4 regions of the Kineococcus sp. GCM10028916 genome follow, and region 2 is predicted to be linked to each of the others. Evidence: riboswitches for the same ligand, from Rfam matches in the RefSeq annotation. Region 2 holds a riboswitch; each other region holds the start of a gene.
The links. Region 2 has a riboswitch for S-adenosylmethionine ahead of ACFQ46_RS09270 (ABC transporter substrate-binding protein). Riboswitches for the same ligand answer to the same signal wherever they lie in the genome.
Positions count from the first base shown of each region.

Region 1 (4,000 bases), on a different contig from region 2:
CATGTCGGCGGAGCACGCCTCGGTCCCGTCGCCCCCGGCGGCGGGGTGCAGCCCGGCGCGGGTGGTGCCCGCGAACCCGTCGACCGACACGCCGATGGACTGCCCGTCCAGCACCGCCACGGCCTTCGCGGGGACCAGCGCCTTGGCCGGGTCCTCGCGGTAGGCGTCCTTCAACGGCTTCTGCAGGGCCCTCAGTTCGGTCGAATCCACCGGGCGAGCTTAGGCCCCCGCGGGGCCGGCCCCGCAACACCCGCGAAGATGCTGCCGTGAAGTGGACCACTGCCGTCAGCAAGCTCGCCGACGTCGCCCAGGGGTGCGAGCACGCGAACTCGTTGCCCGCCGAGCTGAACCTCTTCCGCGCCGAGGAGGCGTGGGTCTTCGGCGCCCTGCTCGGGCTGCAGCAGGACAGCGAGGACCCGGCGTTCGTCCGGGTCGCCGTCGTCGTCGACCTCCCCGAGGACGAGTGCGCGCTCTTCAGCCGACCGCAGGCCGGTGAGTTCTGGCTCAACGCGTCCGGACTGGCGAAGAGCCCCGTCCAGGTCCTCTTCCGGTCCGCGCAGGCCCCGGTGTGGAACCACCTGGTCGAACGGCCGGTGCGGTTCTGGGCCCGGGAGGAGGGCCTGGACCACGAGGCGCTCCTGCAGCTGCGCAACGGCGACGGCGAGGCACTGCGCCCCGAGGCGCCCACGGACGGGGAACTGCGCGAACGCCTCGACCGCGACCTGCGCGCGAGCCTCGAGGCCCTGCGCCGCACGACCACCGACTACGACGGGAAGCGCTGGGCCCGGGCCAACCACAAGAAGCTCGGCGACGCGCTGGCGGACGTCGCCCTGGGCCTGCTGAGCCTGCAGGACGCCCGCGACGCTCTGGGCGCGAATAGTCTGGACGCGTGAGCGACGAGAAGCTGACGTACCGGCTGCTGACCGGCCCCGACGACCGTTCCTTCTGCGAGAAGGTCACGGCGGCCCTGGCGGAGGGCTACGTGCTGTACGGCAGCCCGTCGGTGACGACGACGGACGGGCGCACCGTCGCCGCGCAGGCCGTCGTCCTCCCCCACGTCCTGATCCGACCCGGTGACGGCGGTGCGGCGTGACCGAACGCCTGCGCTGAGACGCGGGCGGTCCCGCGGCCGGGCTGATCACCGGCGCGCAGGGGCGATTTGACGGGCTCGACGACGGGAACCTACGGTTCCCCCACGGTCATGAGTGACAGCGACAAGCCCTGGCTCGCTGTCCGGCAACCCTCCCCCGCGGCGGGGTGCCCCAGGTGAAGACCAGGCCGGACGACCCCGTCCGGCAAGCGCGGAGCAACGCACGTCGTCGATCACGGGGTGCTGCGAGCCGCGCGCCCGCCGTTCGACCACCGGAGTGCCACCGTGTCCAGCCCCGCCCCCGCCCTGCCCGACAAGCCGAAGCGCCGCGGCCTCCTCATCGGGATCGTCGCCGCCGTCGTCGTCGTGGTCGTGGTGATCGTCGCCGTCGTCCTCGGGACCCGCAATGACGACACCGCGACGACCACCGCCGCCGGTTCCGCCCCGGCCCAGACCGTGAAGATCGGCGTGGCCGACAAGTCGCTGGACTACTGGAAGACGTACGTGGACCTGGCGAAGTCGAAGCTGAACGTGACCGTCGACCTGGTCAACTTCTCCGACTACAGCCTGCCGAACCCGGCGCTGTCGCAGGGCGAGATCGACCTGAACCAGTTCCAGCACATCCAGTACCTGGCGAACTACGACGTCACGGCCGGCGACGACATCCAGCCCATCGGTGGCACCGCCATCTACCCGCTGCCGCTGTACTCGACCACGGCGAAGAGCCCGTCCGAGCTCCCCGAGGGTGCGAAGGTCGCCATCCCGAACGACGACATCAACCAGGCCCGCGGCCTGCTGGTGCTGCAGTCGGCCGGTCTGCTGACCCTCAAGGACGGCGGCAACGCCTTCTCCTCCATCGACGACATCGAGACGAAGAAGGTCGACGTCACCGCCGTCGACGCCTCGCAGACCGCCGGCGCGCTGCAGAGCGGTTCGGTCGCCGCCGCGATCGTCAACGTGAACTACGCGACGAGCGCCAAGCTGCCGGAGACCGACATCATCGCCAAGGACGACCCGTCCGACCCCTCGGCCGCGCCCTACGTCAACATCTTCGCCGCGCGGGCGAAGGACAAGGACAACGAGACCTACCTGAAGCTCGCGGCCCTCTTCCAGGACCCCGCCGTGCAGACGGTGTTCACCAAGGACTACCCGAACGCGGTCGTCTCCGACCGCAGCGCCGCGGACCTGCAGGCCGACCTCGCCACCGTCGAGGCCGACGCGAAGGCCGCGAAGGGCAAGTGAGCGCCCTCGTCACGCTGGAGAACGTCTCCAAGCGCTTCGACCGCCGCGACGGCCAGTCCGTCGCGGCGGTCGACGACGTCTCCCTCGACGTCGAGGAGGGAGAGGTCCTCGCCGTCATCGGCTACTCCGGCGCCGGCAAGTCCACGCTCGTCCGCCTCGTCAACGCCCTCGAACTGCCGACCTCCGGCAGCGTCAGGGTCGGGGGGCAGGACCTGACGAAGCTCTCGCAGGGCGAGCTGCGCAAGGCCCGGTCGAAGATCGGGATGATCTTCCAGCAGTTCAACCTGTTCCGCTCGCGAACGGTCGCCGGGAACGTCGCCTACCCGCTGCGGGTCGCGAAGGTGCCCGCGAAGCAGCGGGACGCCCGCACCGCGGAACTCCTCGACTTCGTCGGTCTCCTCGACCGGGCGCACGCCTACCCGGAACAACTCTCGGGTGGGCAGAAGCAACGCGTCGGCATCGCCCGCGCGCTGGCCACCAGTCCCCCGCTGCTGCTGGCCGACGAGGCCACCAGCGCGCTGGACCCCGAGACCACGACCGAGGTCCTGTCGCTGCTGCGGCGGGTGAACACCGAACTCGGGGTGACGATCATCGTCATCACTCACGAGATGGACGCCGTGCGCCAGATCGCCGACCGCGTCGCCGTCATGGAGAACGGGCGCATCGTCGAGGTCGGGAACGTCTACGACGTCTTCTCCGACCCGCAGACGGCCGCGGCCCAGCGGTTCGTCCGCAGCGCCACCCACGACCGACCCCCGGCCGAGACCCTCGCCCGGCTGCGGACCCACCACCCCGGCCGCCTCGTGAGCGTCCGCATCACCGACGAACCCGGTCTGCAGCAGCGCATCGACTCGGTGTTCCGGAGAACCGGCGCGACCGCGGAACTGGTCTTCGGCGGTGTCTCGGAGATCCGCGAACGCCGGACCGGATCACTGACCTACGAACTCAGCGGCCCCGACGTGGACGGCACGCTCCGCGCTCTCGCCGCCGACGGCGTGCACGCCGAAGAGGAGGTCTGAGGTGGACTTCGACGGTTTCCTCTCCAGCGTCGACGTGTTCCGGACCGCGATCTGGCAGACCCTGTTCATGTCGGTCGTCTCCCTCGTGGTGTCCGGGGTCCTGGGCCTGGCCCTCGGTATCGCGCTGTACGCGACCCGACCGGGCAACCTCTTCGGCAGCCGGCTCGTCTTCGGGGTCCTCGGTTTCGTCGTGAACCTGGTGCGTCCCATCCCGTTCGTCATCTTCCTGGCGGCCATCAGCCCGCTGCAGCGCGAAGTCGTGGGCACGACGATCGGCACCACCGCGGTGACGTTCGCCATCTCCCTGGCGGCCGCGTTCGCGGTCTCCCGCATCGTCGAGCAGAGCCTCGTCGGGGTGGACCCCGGGGTCGTCGAGGCCGCGCGTGCGGTCGGCGCGTCGCGCTCCTCGATCCTGCTGAAGGTCGTGGTGCCGGAAGGCCTCGGGCCCCTCGTGCTCGGGTACACGTTCATCTTCGTCGGGATCGTCGACATGTCGGCGCAGGCCGGCCTCGTGGGCGGGGGCGGGCTGGGCGACTACGCGATCACCTACGGGTCGCAGCGCTACGACAACGGGATCATCTACGTCAGCGTCGCGGCGATCGTGATCATCGTGCAGGTCGGGCAGCTCCTGGGGAACCGGATCGCCCGC
Region 1 covers NZ_JBHTFM010000018.1:202,660-206,659, reverse strand. Annotated here, with positions in the region: gene ACFQ46_RS20045 (OsmC family protein) at 1-210, opposite strand, end outside; gene ACFQ46_RS20040 (hypothetical protein) at 267-893, shown strand; gene ACFQ46_RS20035 (DUF1737 domain-containing protein) at 890-1,093, shown strand; SAM riboswitch class IV at 1,198-1,308, shown strand; gene ACFQ46_RS20030 (MetQ/NlpA family ABC transporter substrate-binding protein) at 1,376-2,332, shown strand; gene ACFQ46_RS20025 (methionine ABC transporter ATP-binding protein) at 2,329-3,351, shown strand; gene ACFQ46_RS20020 (methionine ABC transporter permease) at 3,353-4,000, shown strand, end outside.
Region 1: linked by a shared signal. The riboswitch ahead of ACFQ46_RS20030 (MetQ/NlpA family ABC transporter substrate-binding protein) and the one ahead of ACFQ46_RS09270 (ABC transporter substrate-binding protein) in region 2 are both predicted to bind S-adenosylmethionine.

Region 2 (4,000 bases):
TGCTCGACGCCGCCGTCGCCCTCGGCGCCGTACCGCCGCGCTTCGCCGACGTCGTGGGCGAGGACGGCCGCGTCGACCTCGTGGGGTACTCCACGATCGCCCGCGGTCGCGGTGCGGACGCCCCGCTGGAGATGACGAAGTGGTTCGACACCAACTACCACTACCTCGTCCCCGAGATCTCCCCGTCGACGACCTTCCGGTTCGCCGACGACCGCGGGGTGCGGGAGTTCGCCGAGGCGCTCTCCGACGGGTTCCTGACCCGTCCCGTCGTGGTCGGCCCGGTGACGTTCCTGCTGCTGGCCAAGGCGGCCGACGACGCCCCGGAGGGTTTCGCCCCGATCTCCCGGCTCGACGACCTGCTGGCCGCCTACGAGGAACTGCTGACCGCCTACGCGGCAGCGGGTGCGGAGTGGGTGCAGCTGGACGAACCGGCGCTGGTCAGCGACTCCGCGACGAACGGCGTCGAGGGTCTCGCCGACCTCGTCCGTCGCGCCTACGACCGCCTCGCGGCGCTCGAGGGCCGTCCGCGCCTGCTGGTCGCGACGCCCTACGGCGACCCGGGTGACCTCCTGGAACCCCTGGCCGCCACGGCGGTCGAGGGTCTGGCCCTCGACCTCGTCCGGGGCGCGACGCCGGCGCGTCCGGAACTGCTGCACGGCAAGACGGTCGTCGGCGGGGTCGTGGACGGGCACAACGTCTGGCGGGTCGACCTCGTCGAGGCGCTGGCCCGGCTGCGGACCCTCGAGGGTTCCGCCGCCCACGTCGTCGCGGGGACGTCCACCTCGCTGCTGCACGTCCCGCACGACGTGACCCGCGAGACCACCCTCGACGAGCGCCTGCGCGGCTGGCTCGCCTTCGCCGACCAGAAGGTCGCCGAGGTCGTCGTCCTGGGCAAGGCGCTGGGGGACGCCGCGGCGGTGCAGGAAGAACTGACCGCGTCGGCGCAGGCCCGGGCCGACCGACTCGGCGCCCCCGGCGTGGTCCGTCCCGAGGTGCGCGACCGGCTCGCGGCGCTCACCCCGGAGGCCTTCGGGCGCAGCGACTACGCCGTGCGCCGCCTCGCCCAGGAACAGGCACTGGGTCTGCCGGCGCTGCCGACGACGACCATCGGCTCGTTCCCGCAGACGAACGAGATCCGCAGGGCCCGGGCCGCCTGGACGCGGGGGGACCTCGCGACGGCCGCCTACGAGGAGTTCCTCAAGGCGGAGATCGACCGCGTCGTGGACCTGCAGGAGGAACTGGGCCTCGACGTCGTCGTGCACGGGGAACCCGAGCGCAACGACATGGTCCAGTACTTCGCCGAGCAGCTCGACGGGTTCGCCGTCACCGCCCACGGCTGGGTCCAGTCCTACGGGTCGCGGTGCGTGCGCCCGCCCATCCTCTGGGGCGACGTCGTGCGCCCGGCGCCGATCACGGTGCCCTGGAGCCGGTACACGAGGACGCGCACGGCGAAGCCCGTCAAGGGCATGCTGACCGGCCCGGTGACGATCCTCGCCTGGTCCTTCGTCCGCGACGACCAGCCGCTGGGCGACACCGCCCGCCAGGTCGCCCTGGCGCTGCGCGACGAGGTCAGCGACCTCGAGGCCGCCGGCATCGGGATCGTCCAGGTCGACGAACCCGCTCTGCGCGAGCTGCTGCCCCTGCGCACCCAGGACCAGCCCGCCTACCTGGACTGGTCGGTGAACTCGTTCCGCCTGGCGACGGCCGGTGCCGCCGACGCGACGCAGATCCACACCCACCTCTGCTACTCGGAGTTCGGCGAGGTCATCGACGCGATCGACGGCCTCGACGCGGACGTCACGAGCATCGAGGCGGCACGGTCGCGCATGGAGGTCCTCGGCGACATCGCGCGTGCCGGTTTCGCGCGGGGCATCGGGCCGGGGGTCTACGACATCCACTCGCCGCGCGTTCCCTCGACCGAGGAGGTCGTCGGGTTGCTGCGCGCCGCCGTCGCCGCGGTCCCGGCCCGCCAGGTCTGGGTGAACCCGGACTGCGGCCTCAAGACCCGTGGCTACGCCGAGACCACCGAGTCGCTGCGCAACCTCGTCGAGGCCGCCCGCACCGTCCGCGCGGAACTCCCCGCGCACGCCGTCGCGACGAGCTGAGGCCCCCGCCCGACCGGATCCCCGCTGGACGAGCGCCGCCCTCCTGACCCCCCGAGGTCAGGAGGGCGGCGCTCGTTCGGCCCGGGTTCCCACCGACCCGCCCGGCCGGGTTGAGATTCCGGCAGGGGGTCCCTATGATTCCTGCAGAACACCATCCAGAGCGGCTGAGAGACCTGGCTCGACGACGTCGCAGCAACCCCCCGGCAACGGGCGCGGGTGCTTCCGCCAGGAACGATGGAGGAGCGCAGTGAACAAGACGTCCCACGTCGCCGTCCTGAGGCGCATCGTCGACTTCTGCCTCACCGGTTCCACCGGCTGTCGCTGACCCAGCACCCCCGCTGACCGGGAACGTACCGGTCACCCCGCGTCCCCGCCGCAGGCCGGACGTGTCGTCGACGTACCCCTCAGCCTGGAGAACCCTTGCGCACCCGCACGCCCTTGTCCGCCGTCGCCCTCGTCGCGTTGTTCGCCCTCACCGCCTGCGGTGGCGGGAGCCAGGACGACGGCAGTGCCGCCGCCGACGGTGAGCCCGTCGCCGGCGGGAACCTCACCTTCGCCATCCAGGTCGACTCCGGGTGCATCGACCCGCAGCAGGTCGGCAACAACGACGCCCTGAACGTCGGTCGCCAGCTCGTCGACTCCCTCACGGTCCAGGACCTCGACGGTCAGGTCCAGCCGTGGCTGGCCCAGAGCTGGGAGGTCAGCCCCGACGCGAGGACGTTCACGTTCCACCTGCGTGAGGGCGCCACGTTCTCCGACGGGACGCCGCTCGACTCCGCGGCGGTCAAGGCGAACCTCGACGGCATCGTCGCGCTCGGGGCGAAGGCGTCGTTGGCCTCGGCCTACCTCGCGGGCTACACCGGGACGCAGACGCCGGACGCGCGGACGGCCGTCGTGACGTTCTCGCAGCCGAGCGCGCAGTTCCTGCAGGCGACGTCGACGATGAGCCTCGGTCTGCTCTCCGTCGCGACGACCACCGCTGATCCCGCGACCCGTTGCGATGGAACGACTCTCGTCGGATCCGGTCCCTTCGTGGTCGGGAAGTACACGAAGGACAGCGAGGTCGTGCTGAAGAAGCGCACCGGGTACGCCTGGGCCCCGACGGGTTCGAAGCACAGTGGTGACGCCTACCTCGACACGATCACCTACCAGGTGGTCCCCGAGGCGAGCGTGCGCACCGGGTCGCTGCAGTCGGGTCAGATCGACGCGACGACGGCGATCTCCGCGCAGGACCTCCCGCAGTTCGACGGCGGCGGTTTCTGGACCGAACGTCGCGCGAACCCGGGCATCCCCTACAACTTCTTCCCCAACGAGTCGCGGCCGGTCTTCCAGGACGAACGCGTCCGCCAGGCCCTGTCCAAGGCCATCGACCGCGAACAACTGGCGAGCATCCTCAACCCGGGTGACGTGGCCGTGACGTCGGCGCTCTCGGCGTCCACCCCGGACGCACCCGACGACTCCGACGTCCTCGCCCACGACGTCGCCGGGGCCAACGCCCTCCTCGACGAGGCCGGCTGGACGAAGGGTGCGGACGGGATCCGCGCGAAGGACGGCCAGAAGCTCTCCTTCACGATCACCTTCTGGCAGCCCACCTCGGCGGTGCTGGAACTCGTGCAGCAGCAGGTGCGCGAGGTCGGGATCGACCTGCAGTTGAAGCAGGGCACGACGGCCGAGACGACGGCCCAGCAGAACTCCGGCGACTACGACGCGATCTTCTACAACCTGACCCGCTCCGACCCGGACGTCGCCCGCACGATCTTCTCCACCGAGGCGCGCAACGTGAACCACCGCGCGCACAGCGAGGTGGACGACCTGCTGACCCGGCAGGCCGCGACGACCGACCCCGCGCAGCGCGCGGACCTCGTGGCCCAGGCGTCGAAGCTCCTCCTGACCCA
Region 2 covers NZ_JBHTFM010000006.1:441,643-445,642, reverse strand. Annotated here, with positions in the region: gene metE (5-methyltetrahydropteroyltriglutamate--homocysteine S-methyltransferase) at 1-2,105, shown strand, start outside; SAM riboswitch class I at 2,254-2,346, shown strand; gene ACFQ46_RS09270 (ABC transporter substrate-binding protein) at 2,526-4,000, shown strand, end outside.

Region 3 (4,000 bases), on a different contig from region 2:
GTCGGTCTCGGGAACGTCCCCGTCGTCCGCACCGGTCTCGCCCGACTCGTCCTCGACGTCACCGTCGACGGGGGTGCGGCTGCGGCGACCGCGGCCACCTCGGCGGCGACGCCGACGCGGCGCACCACCGTCCTCGTCGTCGTCGTGGTCGTCGTCGCCCGCGTCACCCTGGTCATCGATCTGGTCGTCGACCTGGTCGTTCTCGTCACCGGTCCGGTCGAGGACGTCGTCCACCTCGACGTCGGCCTCGCCGTCCTCCTCGCCGTCGAAGGCGAAGGTGTCCTGGTCGCTGACGGGGGGCGGGCCGGCGGGTGCGGAGGCGCGTCGACTGCGACGCACGGGCTCCTCGTCGACGGGGGCCTGGAAGAAGAGGGCGGTGGCGCGGGCGGCCGCGTCGGCGGCACGCTCACCCTCGCTGGGGGCACGTCGTCCCTGGGCGAACCCGGCGGCTCGCAGCAGGACCGGGTCGTCCATGAGGTCGGGGTCCTCCGCCACCGGGGTGACGGGGGCCTCCTCCACCGGGACGTCCTGCGCGAGCGCAGCGGCCTCGACGGGCTCCTCCTCGACGGGGACGGCCGGCACCACGGGCGCGGCCGTCTTGCGGCTGCGGCGACGACGGGCGGGAGCCGCGGCCGGGGCCTCGGTGGGGGCCTGCGCAGCGGTCTCCACGGCGGCCGGTTCGACGGCGGGCTCGGGGGTGGGTTCCGGTGTGACCTCGACCTGGGGGGTCACCTCCGCCACGGGTTCCGCAACAGGCTCGACGACGGGTTCGGCGACAACGGGTTCAGCGGCCACCTCGGCCGGGGTCGCCACCTTGCGGGTCGCCCGACGCGCACGACGACGCGGCGGTGCCTCCGTCTCCACGACAGGCTCGGGTGCCGGCGCCACGACGGGCTCCGGCGCCACAACAGGCTCCGCCGCCACGACAGGCTCGGGCGTCGGTTCCACCACGGCGGGGGTGGCGGGCTCGGCCGCGGCGCTGGTGTCGCCGGACACGTCGACGTGGGCCGGCGGACCGGCGGGTCGACTCGCGGCACGGCGCCTGCGGGGCCGCGTCGTCGCCGGGCCCTCGGCTGCTGCTGCGTCGTTCTCTTCGGGTGTGGTGCTCACGGGTGCTCCGCTCGCCCGCGGCGTCCGCTCCACCGGTGAACCCACGGCCGCGCGAGCGTCCTGGTCGGAATCGCCGGGTGGGTCGTCCCGCACCCGACGGAAGTCCTCTGTGTGCACCGACGGGTTCGCGCTCTTCGCGTGCTCCGCCCGTGCCGCCGGCGGTCGACGTCCGGCGTGTGGCCCGGGGCGCCTGCGAGGTCCTTCCACTGGACCGCGGCGCTCCCCGGAGCCCGCGCGCAGGGCGACGGTCTCGACAGCGGGCCGGGCGCCCGGTGTAGGGAACGCTCGACCACTGTCAGTGTCGCACAGCTCGCCACAACGGGTCCGGGCCGTCCGCGGCAACCGTCGCCAAGGGGGCCGGCGGTCCGCTAGTCTCCGATCAACACCATCCAGAGTGGCCGAGAGACCTGGCTCGACGACGCCACAGCAACCACCGCGCAGCGGCAGGTGCTCCCGCCAGGGGCGATGGAGGAAACAGCGTGATCAGCCGTACCCGCTCGACCCTGACCCGGCGCTTCCACGTCGACTTCTCGCGCACCGCCTCCATGGCGTGTCGCCAGGGCGCTCCGATGCGCCGGGGGACGCCGCGCGCGGTCTGAGCACCGCCGCCGCGTCCCCGCAGCACCTCGCTCGACCTCCTCCCCCGCGCCCTCGCGCACCCCGACGGACGGTCACCGTCCGCCTACCCCCCGGAGCACACCCATGTCCGCGCCCCGTCGCACCCTCCTGCCCGCCAGCACCTCCCGACTCCTCGCGTCCCGCCGGCGGGTCCTCTCCGGGGCCCTCGGCCTCGGCGCGCTCGCCGGCACCGGCACGCTGGCCGCCTGCGGTGACGAGAGCACCTCCTCGGGCCTGAGCGCCGGGAAGGCCGTCGACCTCAAGGGGGCGACGATCAAGCTGATGGTGAACCAGCCGCACGTGCTGGCCTTCACGGACCTGCTCGGCAAGAAGTTCGCGGCGGAGTTCGGCGGGAAGCTCGAGGTCACGGCGATCCCCTACGACCAGCTCACGAGCAAGCAGATCCTGGACGTGCAGGGCGGCGACGGGGAGTTCGACGTCTTCGACTACTTCTACTTCGGCCTCGGCCAGCTCGTCGACGCCGGCGCCCTGGTCGACCTCACGGACTGGATCGGCACGAACACCGACATCGCGACCGACGACTTCCTGCCCTCGATCTACGACCCGTACACCCTGATCGACGGCAAGCGCTACGGCCTGCCCTTCGACGGCGACACCCACGTCCTCTACTACAACACCGAGGTCTTCGAGAAGTACGGCGTCGAACCTCCGAAGACCTGGGACGACTACGACGCGGTCGCCGCGAAGATCACCCAGGACTCCGGCGGCAGCGTCTACGGCGCGATCGTCGAGGGTCAGCAGGTCCCGATGATCCTGGGTTGCTCCTTCATCAACCGCCTCGCCGGCTACGGCGGCACGCTCGTCGGCTCCGACGGCAAGGCCGCGTTCCACGGGGCGGAGGGGCTGGCCGCGCTGCAGCACCTCATCGACGTCTCCCCCGCGGCCCTGCCGACACCGCTGCAGACCGGCTTCGACCAGGCCAACTCCGCCTTCCTCTCCGGTCAGGGCGCGATGCTCGACACCTGGACCGACCTCGGGCTGAAGGCGCAGGACCCGGCCGGCTCGAAGATCGTCGACAAGTGGGGCGTGGTCACGCTCCCCGTGGGCGGGAAGAACACGACCGCGCGCACCGCGCTGGACGCCGGGTTCGGCCTGGGCGTCTCGAGCGCCTCCCAGCAGATCGACAAGTCCGCCGCCTTCGTGAAGTGGGCGACGAACCAGGAGAACAACCTGCTGCTCGCCTCCACCGCGGGTTCCGGGATCGACCCGGCGCGCAAGACCGTCCTGGACTCCACCGACTACGCCACGGCCGCGGGCATCGCGACCGACGTCATCCGCGAGGGTCTCGACGGTGACCCGCTGGCCTGGCCGAGCCAGGCCGGTGCGCCGAAGGCGTTGCAGGACCTCGTCGACCAGTTGGCGCTCGCCATCCAGGGGTCCACGGAACCGCAGGCCGCGCTCGACAAGGCCGCCGAGAGCTGGGAGAAGGAACTCGGATGAGCCAGCTCCTCGACGGGCAGCGGACCGTGCCCGGGCCGCGGCGGGGTCGCCGCGATCCTGCGGCCCGGCGCGCGGTCCCCGGCCGGCACCGGCCGGGGCACGTCTCGACGTGGCTGGCCGCGCCCAGCCTCGCGGGGCTGGCGCTCATGCTCGTCTACCCGACGGTGTTCGTCGTGGCGTTGGCCTGCACGAAGTCGTCGCTGGGCAAACCCCTGCAGCACTTCACGGGTCTCGACAACTTCGTCGACGCCTGGGAGTCGCTGGCGTTCGCGGGCTCGCTGGTCCGTTCCGTGGTCTTCGCCGTCGTGGCCGCCCTGGTCGCGACGGGCCTCGGGATCCTCCTCGCCCTGTTGCTGCACGCGCGGGGAACCCGGTTCGGCGCCGTCGGGACGATCCTCCTGCTGCCCCTGGTCACGCCGCCCGTCATGGTCGGGGTGGCCTGGAAGCTCATGCTCGCCCCGGTCGGGGGCGCGTTCGGCGGGTTGTTCTCGGCGATCGGCTTCCCCGGTGCGAACCCGTTGGGCGACAGCGTGGGGGCCTTCGCCGCGTTGATCGTCATGCACGTCTGGCAGTGGACACCCTTGGTGACCCTGCTGGTGTTCGCGGCCCTGCTGGGGGTTCCCGAGGAACTCCGCGAGGCGGCCTCCCTCGACGGCGCCGGTGCGCTCCGCACGTTCACCTCGGTGGTCTGGCCGGTCGTCGCCCCCAACGTCCTCTCGGTCCTGCTGCTGGAACTCGTCATCGGGTTGAAGGTCTTCGACCTGGTGACCGTGGTGACCCAGGGCGGGCCGGGGGTCTCCACCATCGTCAG
Region 3 covers NZ_JBHTFM010000016.1:379,022-383,021, forward strand. Annotated here, with positions in the region: partial or broken gene ACFQ46_RS15600 (Rne/Rng family ribonuclease) at 1-411, opposite strand, end outside; SAM riboswitch class I at 1,493-1,582, shown strand; gene ACFQ46_RS15605 (ABC transporter substrate-binding protein) at 1,813-3,189, shown strand; gene ACFQ46_RS15610 (carbohydrate ABC transporter permease) at 3,186-4,000, shown strand, end outside.
Region 3: linked by a shared signal. The riboswitch ahead of ACFQ46_RS15605 (ABC transporter substrate-binding protein) and the one ahead of ACFQ46_RS09270 (ABC transporter substrate-binding protein) in region 2 are both predicted to bind S-adenosylmethionine.

Region 4 (4,000 bases), on a different contig from region 2:
TGACCACCCAGCCGAGGACGCGGTGGGCCGGGCGGTTCTCCAGCAACCCGTCCGGTGCGAGGTTGTGCAGCAGGACCCCCAGCGGGAGCCCGAGCAGCACGACCAGGGCCATGACGATGCCGACCATCAGCAGGGTGTCGCCGAGGGCGGGCAGGACCAGCGCCGGTATCTCCGGCAGGGGCGTGTCCAGGTTCGAGGCCAGCGGGAGGGCGGCGGGGCTCACGGGACCAGCTCCAGGGTCGAGGGCACTTCGGCGGCGCGGGCGTGCAGCCCTCGTCGCTCGAGGGCGGCGATCAGCAGCGCGGGGTCGAGCGAGGCCGGGACCCCGAGGGTGGCGTGCCCGACGGTCCGTCCCGTGACGGCACTCACGGAGGCGCCGAGCAGGGCGAGGTCGTGGCCGAGTTCGCGGGCCGTGCTGGTCAGCCAGTCCGCCGGCACGTCGTCACCGCGGTAGTGCACCGTCCAGGTGACGAGCCGGGGATCGGTGGCGACGGCCCGCCGGGGCAGCAGCGCCGCCCCGACCGGCGACCCCGGGTCGCGCAGGACGTCCAGCAGGGGCGCCGACTCGACGATGCGGCCCTGCTCGAGGCGGGCCACGGAGTCCGCGACCTCGACGACCGTGTCCATCTCGTGGGTGATGAACAGGATGGACAGCCCCAGGTCGTCGCGCAGTTCGCGCAGCAAGGCCACGATCGAGGCCGTCGAGCGCGGGTCCAGCCCGGAGGTCGCCTCGTCGGAGAGCAGGACGCTCGGGCGCAGGGCCAGGGCGCGGGCGATCCCGACGCGCTGGCGCTGACCGCCGGAGAGTTCGTGCGGGTAGCGGCCGGCCAGGTCGGCCAGGCCCACCCGTTCCAGCAGTTCGGCGACCCGGGCGCGCCGCTCGCGGGGGACGACCCCGAGGTAGCGCAACGGGAGTTCGACGTTCTGGGCGGCGGTGCGCCGGGTCTGCAGCCCGTCGGACTGGAAGATCGTGCCGATGCGGCGACGGGCTTCGCGCAGCCGTCCCTCCCCGAGGTGGGTGAGGTCCTGGCCGCCGACGAGCACGGAACCCGACGTGGGCCGGGTCAGCAGGGTCACGCACTGGGCGAGGGTGCTCTTGCCGGCCCCGCTCGGCCCGACGACGGCGGTGATGCTGCCGGCGGGGACGAGCAGGTCGAGGCGGTCCAGGACGGTGGTGCTCCCGTAGGTCTTGGTGAGCTGTCTCAGCTCGATCATGGCTCGATCACGTCGTCTCCAGGGCGGCGTGGGGCGCGCGAGGGCGCGGCGGGGGAGCGTCGGGCGGACCGGCGCAGGGGGGACCGCCGGACGGGGTGGCCCGGGGTGTTCAGCGGGGAGTGCGGACGCTCAGCGTCGACAGGTCTGGTGGGACACGTGCGTCTCCTTCAACGTCCTTACCCGCGACACCCGCGGGTCGGGTCATCACCCGGAGCACCCCACGACGGAAGGAGGGTTGCCGACCAGCGAGCCGGGGCTTCGCGCTGGTACTCATGACCTGATCCGACAGTGACAGTCGAACCGGGGTCCGTCAAGCGGTTCGGGAAGGTACCGGATATCCGCACCCGGCTTCGAAATCGTTCGTGCGCAACGGCTTGCGCCGGACCCCTCCGGTGCCGGGCCGGCCCGAGTCGCTGCGGGGCCGCCGGCGAGGCGTTACAGTTCGCAGGACCATCCAGAGCGGCCGAGAGATCTGGCTCGACGACGCCGCAGCAACCCGAGCCCGGGTGCTACCGCCAGGACCGATGGAGGAGCACCACCATGTCCGTGAACGAGCCGCTGAAGTTCGCCTACTGGGTCCCGAACGTGTCGGGCGGTCTGGTCGTCTCCACGATCGAGCAGCGCACCAGCCACGACCCGGCCTACAACGTCGCCGTCGCCCAGGCCGCCGAACGCGTGGGTTTCGAGTACGCCCTGACCCAGGTCCGCTACCTCGCCTCCTACGGGGCGGACGCGCAGCACGAGTCGACGTCGTTCTCGCTGGCCCTGCTGCTGGCGACGCAGAAGCTCAAGGTCATCGCCGCGGTGCACCCCTTCTTCTGGCACCCCGGGGTCCTCGCGAAGTTCGCCGCGACCACCCAGGAACTCACCGACAACCGCCTCGCGCTGAACGTCGTCTCCGGCTGGTTCAAGAACGAGGCGACCCAGCTCGGGGTCACCTGGCACGAGCACGACGACCGCTACCGCCAGTCCGAGGAGTTCATCGCCCTGCTGCGCGGGGTGTGGACCGAGGACGGTTACAGCCAGCAGGGTGAGTTCTTCAGCGCCGAGGACATCACGTTCCGCCCGCAGCCCAAGGTGCAGCCGGAACTGTTCCAGGGTGGCAACTCGACGGCTGCGCAGGCGATGGCCGGCCGGGTCAGCGACTGGTACTTCATGAACGGCAAGTCGATCGCCGCCGCCGCCGCCGGGGTGCGCGAGGTCAGCGCCCTCGCCGCCGGCAACGGCCGCTCGGTGCGGTTCGGGCTCAACGGTTTCGCCGTCGTCCGCGACACCCGGGACGAGGCCGAGGCTGTCCTCGAGGAGATCATCGCCAAGGCCGACCGCACCAAGGTCGAAGGTTTCGGCGCCGCCGTCCAGGAGGCCGGGAACTCCACCAGGGACGGCAAGGGCATGTGGGCCGACAGCGAGTTCCGCGACCTCGTCCAGTACAACGACGGTTTCCGCACCGGTCTCGTCGGGACGCCCGACGAGGTCGCTCGCCGCATCCTGGCCTACCGCCTGGTCGGGGTGGACCTGCTGCTGCTCGGCTTCCTGCACGTCAAGGAGGAGGTCGAGGCGTTCGGCGAGCTCGTCATCCCGAAGGTGCGCGAACTCGAGGCCCGCCTCGTCGCGGGCGAGGACCTGGACCTCGGCGCGGAACTCGACGAGGCCGTCGTCGCGGCGACCACCCCGGTCCCCGCCTGACGCTGCGCCCACTCGCGGGGGTGGAAGCTCACCTCGTGCACCGCCGTGGCGGAAGACCACCCAGCCCGCCCGTGGCACCCTGGGTGCGTGCGGTGCGGACCGGGACTCCTCGTGATCACCCTCGCGGCGCTCCTGGCCGCGTGCTCGCCCGCCGCCTCACCGGCCCCCGCACCGACGCCCGCCGCGAGCGCCGAGGTCCGGGTGGCGGCCCCCTCGCCGAGCACCCCTGCGCCCGTCGTCGTGCTCGACCCCGGCCACAACGGCGGGAACGCCGCGAACCCCGCAGCGATCGACGCACTGGTGCCCGCGGGCGGCTTCGAGAAGCCCTGCAACACGACGGGGACCAGCACCGACGCCGGCTACCCCGAGCACGCCTACGCCTTCGACGTCGCCCTGCGCACCGCTGACCTGCTGCGGGCCCGGGGCGTCACCGTCGTGCTGACCCGCGACGACGACACCGGGGTCGGGCCCTGCGTCGACGCCCGTGCCGCCATCGCCGACGCCGCCGGTGCGGCGCTCACGGTCTCCATCCACGCCGACGGGGCCGCGGCGAGCGCCCGCGGGTTCCACGTCGTCGAACCCGCGCTCGCCCCCGACGGCGGCAACGCGGCCGTGCTGGCCGTCTCCGACGTCGCGGCGCGGGACCTGCTCGCGTCCTTCGGGACGGCCACCGGCCTGCCCCGGGCCGACTACCTCGGCGACCTCGTCGAACCGGGGCTGACCCGGCGTTCCGACCTCGCCGGGCTCAACCTCGCGCGGACGCCGTCGGTGCTGCTGGAGTCGGCCAACATGCGCAACGCCGAGGAGGCCGCCCTCGTCTCGGACCCGGACTTCCGGGCCACCGCCGCCCGGGGAATCGCCGACGGTGTCACGGCCTTCCTCGCGCGCGACGGGTCCTGAGACCGTTTACCGTTCGGGGGTGACCCTCGCACCGACCGCCGATCTGACCGAACTCGTGGTCCTGCTGACCGAGGACGGCACACCGTGCGGGACCGCGCTGAAGTCCCAGGTCCACCACACCTCGACGCCGTTGCACCTGGCCTTCTCGTGCTGGCTGCTCGACGACGCCGGCCGCACCCTGCTGACCCGACGGGCGGCG
Region 4 covers NZ_JBHTFM010000008.1:42,093-46,092, forward strand. Annotated here, with positions in the region: gene ACFQ46_RS09540 (methionine ABC transporter permease) at 1-223, opposite strand, end outside; gene ACFQ46_RS09545 (methionine ABC transporter ATP-binding protein) at 220-1,215, opposite strand; SAM riboswitch class IV at 1,383-1,493, opposite strand; SAM riboswitch class I at 1,663-1,746, shown strand; gene sfnG (dimethylsulfone monooxygenase SfnG) at 1,756-2,901, shown strand; gene ACFQ46_RS09555 (N-acetylmuramoyl-L-alanine amidase) at 3,013-3,801, shown strand; gene idi (isopentenyl-diphosphate Delta-isomerase) at 3,821-4,000, shown strand, end outside.
Region 4: linked by a shared signal. The riboswitch ahead of sfnG (dimethylsulfone monooxygenase SfnG) and the one ahead of ACFQ46_RS09270 (ABC transporter substrate-binding protein) in region 2 are both predicted to bind S-adenosylmethionine.